DNA from 2 places in the Pseudoalteromonas sp. SWYJZ98 genome. Region 1 is predicted to be linked to the other one. Evidence: predicted binding sites of a transcription regulator. Region 1 holds the regulator's gene; the other holds the start of a gene.

Region 1 (4,440 bases):
CATTTTCTTAACTGATCGGCATTAACCTTAGGGTGCTTTTTTTATGTCTAAAATTTACCACTTCTTATCTTATTTAGCTTGCTCGAGCTACATCACACCTTGCATAACTATTTCCTATTCTTATTCTGAGTATGCATAAACCTTTGCAGACAAATTGATAGATATTCTCTATATTTTAAATAGTACAAATTTTAACTAGGTTGATAAAAGTAGCTAACGTGGGCTTATCTGTTTTTAAAGTAGTGTAGTAGGCTGTTATTTTAAGTTTATGATGATACGTTAAACATACATTTTTTTAATATTTTAATAGACATAAACGCACCTCAAAACTTACTTTTTTGGTGAATTTTTATTTATCAAATGTTTATATAATCCTGCAAAGTTACTGAAAAACCTCTTAAAATTAAAGGATATAGCATATAACAGGATAGACCTGATATTGCTTGGAATTTAAAAATAATAAGGGTATCGTACCCCAAGACTCCACCTCTCACTTTAACTTAAATTGCAGGATACCATCGCGTTATGTCTGACTTTCGTGAACAAGCACTACATTATCACTCACATCCCGTACCTGGTAAAATTAGCATTGAGCTAACAAAACCAGCTGAAACAGTTCAAGACTTAGCCCTAGCTTATAGCCCAGGTGTCGCTGAGCCTGTACGTGAAATTGCCGCAGATCCTGCAAATGCATATAAATATACCGGTAAGGGTAACATGGTTGCGGTTATCACTAATGGTACTGCAATTTTGGGCTTGGGTAATTTAGGTCCTTTAGCGTCTAAACCAGTAATGGAAGGCAAGGCGTTATTGTTTAAACGTTTTGCAGGGCTTGATTCTATTGATATTGAAGTAAAGCACAAAACAACAGAAGACTTTATTAACACGGTTGCCAATATTGCTGACACATTCGGTGGTATTAACCTTGAAGATATTAAAGCACCAGAGTGTTTTGAAATTGAAAAAGCATTAATAGAGCGTTGTAGCATTCCTGTTTTTCATGACGACCAACACGGCACCGCCATTGTTACGGCTGCCGGCATGTTAAATGCGCTAGAAGTACAAGGTAAATCAATTGAAGATGCAATAATTGTATGTTTAGGTGCAGGCGCTGCTGCAGTTGCGTGTATGGAACTGTTAATTAAGTGTGGTGCACTGCGTGAACACATTTATATGCTTGACCGTAAAGGTGTTATTCATACTCGTCGCGATGATTTAAATGAATATAAACAGCTTTTTGCTAACAATACCGATAAACGCACATTGCAAGATGTAATTGCAGATGCTGATGTGTTTGTTGGTGTTTCGGGTCCTAATTTGTTAGCTGCCGAAGATTTAAAACTAATGGCAGAAAAGCCGATCGTGTTTGCATGTTCAAACCCAGATCCAGAGATCGATCCTGCACTTGCTCACGGCGCACGCAACGATTTAATTATGGCAACAGGGCGCTCTGATTACCCTAACCAGGTTAACAATGTTTTATGTTTTCCGTTTATTTTCCGTGGTGCACTTGATGTACGTGCAAGCGCGATTAACGATGAAATGAAAATTGCTGCAGTTGAGGCTATTCGTAGTATTGCCAAAGAGCCTGTACCTGCAGAAGTTTTAAAAGCCGCAGGCGTAGATAAGCTAGAGTTTGGTGCGCAGTACATTATTCCAAAACCAATGGATCCGCGTTTACTACCGCGTATAGCTAAAGCTGTAGCACTTGCTGCGGTTGAGTCGGGTGTTGCGCAAATTGACTTGCCGGAAAATTATATGGCGTAATATATAACGCTTAAACAAAAAAACCTCAGCAATGCTGAGGTTTTTTTATTAAAAAGGTAACGATTTATTCTTCGTTTAAAATAGGCACTTCTAAACCCATTTCTTGCATTATCTTTTTAACTTCTTCTGGTACTTTTTCTGCGTTGTCTTTACGTAGGTCATCGTCATTTGGTAAAGGTTGACCAGTAAAGGCATGCAAAAACGCCTCACATAGCAATTCACTATTTGTTGCATGGCGGAGGTTGTTGATTTGACGACGCGTACGCTCATCCGTTAAAACTTTTAATACATTTAGCGGGATCGAAACGGTGATCTTTTTAACTTGCTCTGATTTTTTCCCGTGTTCTGCGTATGGGTGAATATACTCACCATTCCATTTAGCCATAAGATGTATCGTTGCCTCAGATTATTAATTTCTCACACGGTATAAAAAGCGTGTAAATATGCGTGAAATTCTATCGATTTAAAAAAGATAGTCAAATAATAGATACCGATCTATCTTAATAAGCCTATTTGGGATGTAAAAATAAGCTCACTTTTGTGAGCTAAAATATGATACTAGCAAACGCCTTCCCTAACTTTAGCCATCTAGAGCTTTAAAATCCTTTGACTTATTAAAACGGATAACTTACTCTTTTAGACGTCTAAACATCCAAATTAATCAGGTGACGAATATGAGCGAAAAAAACAAAGCGACCATTGCTGTACGTAACGGCGTTGATGCTGATAAACATCATGGTGCAGTGGTGCCGCCAATTTATTTATCAACGACTTATTCGTTTGCCGACTTTGATACTAAGCGTGAGTATGATTATGGCCGCAGTGGTAACCCTAATCGTGATATTTTAGCAGAGACGCTTGCTAAGCTTGAAGGTGGCGCTCGTGGCATAATTACGGCCACTGGTATGGCTGCCGTGCATTTAGCTACTCAGCTACTTAACAGTGACGACACGTTAGTAATTCCACATGATTGTTATGGTGGTAGCTATCGTTTATTTACATCGTTACAAAAACGCGGACTATTGAAGCTTGAAGTATTAGATTTAACAAAAGAAGAAAGCCTTCAACAAATTTTAGCAATTAAACCTAAGCTTATTTGGATAGAGACTCCAAGTAACCCAGTACTTCGTTTAACCGATATTAAAGCGGTTACCGATGTTGCTAAGCAATGCGGTGCATTGGTTGCCGCAGATAACACGTTTTTGTCTCCTGCCTTACAAAACCCTATTAAGTTTGGTGTAGATATTGTGGTGCATTCAACTACTAAATATATTAACGGGCACTCAGATGTAGTGGGCGGCGCTGTTATTGCTGCAACACAAGAGCTTGGTGATGAGCTTGCTTGGTGGGCAAATAATATTGGTATTACGGGCGCCCCTTTTGATAGTTATTTAACGCTTCGTGGTCTACGTACTTTAAATGTGCGCTTAAGGCAGCACCAAGAAAATGCGCTAGCAATAGCTAAGTACCTTGAAAGCTCCAATTTTGTAAGCCAAGTTTACTATCCAGGACTTGAGTCACATCCTCAACATGAGCTTGCTAAAGCACAACAACTTGGCTTTGGTGGCATGGTTAGTTTTGATATTAAAGGCGATATAAACGACGCCGCAGCATTTTTAACTAGCCTTAAAACGTTTAGTTTAGCTGAGTCACTAGGTGGCGTAGAGAGTTTAATTTGTCACCCTGCAACTATGACGCACGCAGGTATGGAGGCAAAGGCACGTTTAGAAGCGGGTGTGGGCGATACGCTTATTCGTATTTCGGTTGGGATTGAAGATATACACGATTTAATAGCTGACTTTGAACGAGTATTTGAACTTGTAAAACCAGGGAAAAATAAAAATGTTGGCCGTGTAGGCAAAGGTGCTGGCACTTCTGGTGGAAACGTTAAATTAAGTGCAGCCCGTCCAGCGCTTTGGTAAGTAATACCAATCCGCAATAATACCTAATCAATTTGAGGGATTAAACCGCACGATAACATCGTTAAAAATTCCTAATATAGAACAACTAAATAACGAAATTTTTGCCTTGTTATCGATACGGTTTTTTACCTCAAAATAGACAACTTAATTAAGCGAATTGGTATAAATATGGTCAATTGTGTACATAAATTTGGTGGTTCAAGCTTAAGCTCTAGTGAGCGCTATCAAAGCGTAGCTAAAATAATTATTGGGCATACTCAGCCGGGTGACTGTGTTGTGGTATCTGCTGCAGGTAAGACTACAGATACACTTGTGTCGTTGTGGCAAAGTTATCAGCTGCAAGACACGCAAGCTGTCGCTGATATTTTACTGCAGTTAAATAACCATCAAAGCGATTTAATTGAGCAGTTATTACAAGCTGATTTAAAGCGCTGCGCACTTAAAACACTAAATACCGAGCTTAGTAATATTGCAGAACTTGCTCAAGCTGAGCAGCTAAAAGAGGCTGCGTTACTTGCGCATGGGGAACTGTGGTCAGCACGTTTACTCGCTACTTATTTACAGCAGTTAAATATTGAGGCGTGTGCTCAAGATGCCCGTAGTCTTTTTACCTTAAACGATGGTGAATTAATGCATGCGCAAAATGCGCAGCAATGTCGACAGTCAATTTTACCTAATAAGATAAATGTTGTTACTGGGTTTATTGCCGCCGATACGAAAGGTGAGACCGTAACACTTGGACGCAACGGTA
Region 2 (4,440 bases), on a different contig from region 1:
TCAAAACATAACAGAGCGTTAGTTGAAAATAGCACACGAGAAAACTGTCGACGATTTTGCATAACCTAATTTAGCCTTACTGTTTTTATAATAAATTAAGCATAGCGGGTAATTCTCTACATGCTAGCAGGATATGCTCCTGTAATGCTGGTGGCATAAAAAAGCCCTGCAAAGTGCAGGGCTTAAGTTATACAAACATAAAATTAACCAATATTTTTAGCCAATTTTTTTGTATTTAATACGTTTAGGTTGAGTTGCCTCAGCGCCTAGGGTCTTTTTAAGCCACTCTTCATATTCAGTGTAGTTACCATCAAAGAAGTTAATTTGACCTTCATCGCGGTAATCTAAAATATGTGTAGCAATACGGTCAAGGAACCAACGGTCATGCGAGATACACATTACACAACCTGGGAACTCTAAAATAGCGTTCTCCAGTGCACGTAGTGTTTCAACGTCCAAGTCATTGGTTGGCTCATCGAGTAGTAACACATTGCCGCCAGCTTTTAATAACTTAGCAAGGTGTAAGCGGTTACGCTCACCACCTGATAGGTCTTTAACAAACTTTTGCTGATCGTTACCTTTAAAGTTAAAGCGACTTACATATGCTCGGCTTGGGAACTCAAAGTTACCAATTTTCAGTACGTCTTGTCCGTCTGATATTTCTTGAAAAACAGTTTTGCTTTCGTCCATACCGTCGCGGAACTGATCAACAGTCGCAAGGTGTACTGTTTCGCCAACGCTGATGCTACCGCTGTCTTGCGTTTGCTCACCGCTTATCATTTTAAACAGTGTTGATTTACCCGCGCCATTCGCACCAATAATGCCCACAATGGCACCTTTTGGCATGCTAAAGCTTAAGTCATCAATTAAAACACGATCGCCAAAACTCTTACGAAGATTAGTTACTTCAAGTACTTGGTCACCTAAACGCGGGCCAGGTGGAATAAACATCTCGTTAGTTTCGTTACGTTTTTGGTAATCAGACTGCTGCATTTCAGTAAACTGAGCCATACGTGCTTTTGACTTAGCTTGACGACCTTTAGGGTTTGAACGAACCCATTCAAGTTCTTGCGCAATTGATTTTTGACGTGCTTTTTCAGATTTTTGTTCTTGCTGTAAGCGCGCATCTTTTTGTTCAAGCCAAGAAGAGTAGTTACCTTCCCATGGAATACCTTCACCACGGTCAAGCTCTAATATCCAGCCAGCTACATTATCAAGGAAGTAACGGTCATGCGTTACTGCCACAACAGTGCCTTCGTAATCGTGTAAGAAGCGCTCTAACCATGCAACCGACTCAGCATCTAAGTGGTTAGTAGGCTCATCAAGAATAAGCATGTCTGGTTTTTCAAGTAATAATCGACATATAGCAACACGGCGACGCTCACCACCTGAAAGGTGCTCAATTTTAGCATCCCACTCTGGCAGGCGAAGTGCATCAGCTGCGCGTTCTAAAACGTTGTCGATGTTATGACCATCGTGTGCTTGAATAACAGCTTCAAGCTCGCCTTGCTCTTTTGCAAGTGCGTCAAAGTCAGCGTCTTCCATGGCGTATTCGTTATACACTTCGTCAAGACGTTTAAGTGCATGTTTAACTTCGCCAACAGCTTCTTCAACAGTTTCACGTACTGTTTTACTTTCGTCTAAAATAGGTTCTTGCGGTAAATAACCAATTTTAGTACCAGGCTGAGGATGTGCATCACCTTCAAAATCTTGGTCAACACCGGCCATAATACGTAGTAACGTAGATTTACCAGAACCGTTTAAACCAAGCACACCAATTTTAGCGCCAGGAAAAAAGTGCAACGAAATATCTTTTAAGATAGTGCGCTTAGGTGGCACAACCTTAGATACTCGACTCATCGAGAATATAAATTTATCAGGTAAAACCATGGAGGAAAGCCTTCAAATAATAATAAAAATTTCAATGTTGTATTGTAGTGGCTGACGGGTGAAACAGTCAACGAATGGCGGGTTTTAAAGCACCAAAGCATGCTTGTAAGTAAAATATAAAATCATGAATAAATTTCATTTGGACATCTATACATCTAGAGGTTGATATTTTTTACTTTCAGTTCATAATTAAGCCTCGGTTTTTATGAGCAGGAGTAAAGTATGCCAATTACAGTAAAAGACGAGTTGCCGGCAATTGCACGTTTACGTCAAGAAAACGTATTTGTAATGCCAAAAAGTCGTGCAAAAACGCAAGAAATACGCCCAATGCGTTTGGCTATTTTAAACTTAATGCCTAATAAAGTAGAAACCGAAGTTCAGTTTATTCGCTTACTTGCCAATTCGCCTTTGCAAGTAAACGTAGAACTACTGCGCCTCGACACTCACCGCAGTAGCAGCAACTCAGAAGAGCACCTTGATACCTTTTACCGTTATTTTTCTGAGGTTAAAGACAACAATTACGATGCATTAATAGTAACTGGTGCGCCACTTGCCCATTTAGAATACGACGATGTAGCGTATTGGGATGAGCTAAAGGTCATTATTGATTGGGCTGAGCAACACGTTACCTCTACGTTATTTTCGTGTTGGGCAGCGCATGCAGCGTTATATCACCGTTACAATTTAAAACGCGATTTAAAAGACGATAAACTGTGTGGCGTATTTACTCACCAGTGTTATTTTGATCACGGTGCACTGACTCGCGGATTCGACGATACCTTTTTAGTACCGCACTCACGCTACGGCCATATTGATATAAATAAAATAAACGCCTGTGAAGAACTCGTTGTACTGGCTGGTTCTGAGCGAGTAGGGGCTTACTTACTTAAAAATAAATCAGGTAGCCAAGTGTTTATAACCGGCCACCCAGAGTACGACGCCGACTCGCTAAAAGCAGAATACGAGCGCGATTGTAAAAAGAGCCCTAATGCACCAAAACCCGAAAATTACTTTCCGGATGACGATGCAACCAAACAACCTTCAAAAACGTGGCAAAGCCATGCTTTTTTACTTTTTTCGAACTGGTTAAATTACTACGTGTACCAAACCACACCGTATGATATTAATTTAGTTAGCCAAGACGTGAGGACTAACAACTATGCCGAATAACGCGCCTACAAATAATAAGCAAGCCGAAATAAGTGCCGCATTAAAAGAACGCATTTTAATTTTAGATGGCGCTATGGGCACCATGATCCAAGATCATAAGCTAGAAGAAGAAGACTATCGCGGAGAGCGTTTTAAAGACTGGCATGTATTAATTAAAGGCAATAACGATTTATTAAGCCTAACCAAGCCCGACTTAATCACTGATATTCATCGTGGCTTTTTATCAGCGGGCGCCGATATTATCGAAACCAACACGTTTAACTCGACCACTATTTCGATGGAAGATTACGACATGGCAAACCTAAGCCGTGAAATAAACCTAGAGTCGGCTAAATTAGCACGCGCAATTTGCGATGAATTTACGGCTAAAACGCCAGAAAAACCACGCTATGTAGCCGGTGTTTTAGGGCCGACATCTAAAACGTGTTCAATTTCGCCAGACGTAAACGATCCGGGTTACCGAAATGTCACCTTTGATAAGCTAGTTACTGCGTATGTAGAGTCTACCCTTGCATTAATGGAAGGCGGCGCCGATTTAATACTAATCGAAACTATATTCGACACGCTTAATGCAAAAGCCGCCTCGTTTGGTGTAGAAGAAGCCTTTGAGCAAGCAGGGCGCACATTACCAGTTATGATCTCGGGCACTATTACCGACGCTTCAGGGCGTACGCTTTCTGGGCAAACAACCGAAGCATTTTATAACTCTATTCGCCATATTAAGCCTATTTCGATTGGTTTAAACTGCGCGCTTGGCCCTGATTTACTGCGCCAATATGTAGAAGAGCTTTCGCGCGTGTGCGAAACCTTTACGTCGGTACACCCTAATGCGGGCTTGCCTAATGAGTTTGGTGAATACGACTTAGAAGCGCCTGAAATGGCAGCCGAAATTATCGATTGGGGTAAATCGGGCTTTATTAATATAGTAGGTGGATGTTGTGGCACCACGCCTGCGCATATTCGTGCTTTTGCAAAAGGTTTAGCAGGCGTTAAACCACGCCAACTGCCAGAGCTTGAAGTACGCATGCGTTTATCAGGCCTTGAAGCCTGTAACTTAAATTAAGGAGCCAACATGACCCAACAAATAGCAGTATTTACTAATGTCGGCGAACGTACCAATGTAACCGGTTCTGCAATGTTTAAACGTTTAATCATGGAAGAAGACTTTGAAGCCGCGCTAACAGTGGCCCGCGAGCAAGTAGAAAATGGCGCACAGGTTATTGATATAAACATGGACGAAGCCATGTTGGACTCAAAAGCCGCCATGGTTAAGTTTTTAAACTTAATAGCCTCAGAGCCTGATATTTCACGCGTACCCATCATGGTCGACTCCTCTAAATGGGAAGTAATAGAAGCAGGCCTAAAGTGTATTCAAGGTAA

What was found. Region 1 encodes MetJ, which represses methionine synthesis genes. Its sites were predicted from a motif close to TAGACGTCTAGACGTCTA; they were not measured.
Region 2: metA (homoserine O-acetyltransferase MetA) is a predicted target of MetJ. The motif match lies at 2,031-2,048, and genes of this name have one in related genera.

The regions. Positions count from the first base shown of each region.
Region 1 is NZ_JADYXA010000032.1:493-4,932, forward strand. It holds gene I6F10_RS15255 (malic enzyme-like NAD(P)-binding protein) at 526-1,767, shown strand; gene metJ (met regulon transcriptional regulator MetJ) at 1,832-2,152, opposite strand; gene metB (cystathionine gamma-synthase) at 2,442-3,689, shown strand; gene metL (bifunctional aspartate kinase/homoserine dehydrogenase II) at 3,858-4,440, shown strand, end outside.
Region 2 is NZ_JADYXA010000022.1:53,701-58,140, forward strand. It holds gene I6F10_RS13155 (PilZ domain-containing protein) at 1-62, opposite strand, end outside; gene ettA (energy-dependent translational throttle protein EttA) at 217-1,890, opposite strand; gene metA (homoserine O-acetyltransferase MetA) at 2,113-3,060, shown strand; gene I6F10_RS13170 (homocysteine S-methyltransferase family protein) at 3,050-4,123, shown strand; gene metH (methionine synthase) at 4,133-4,440, shown strand, end outside.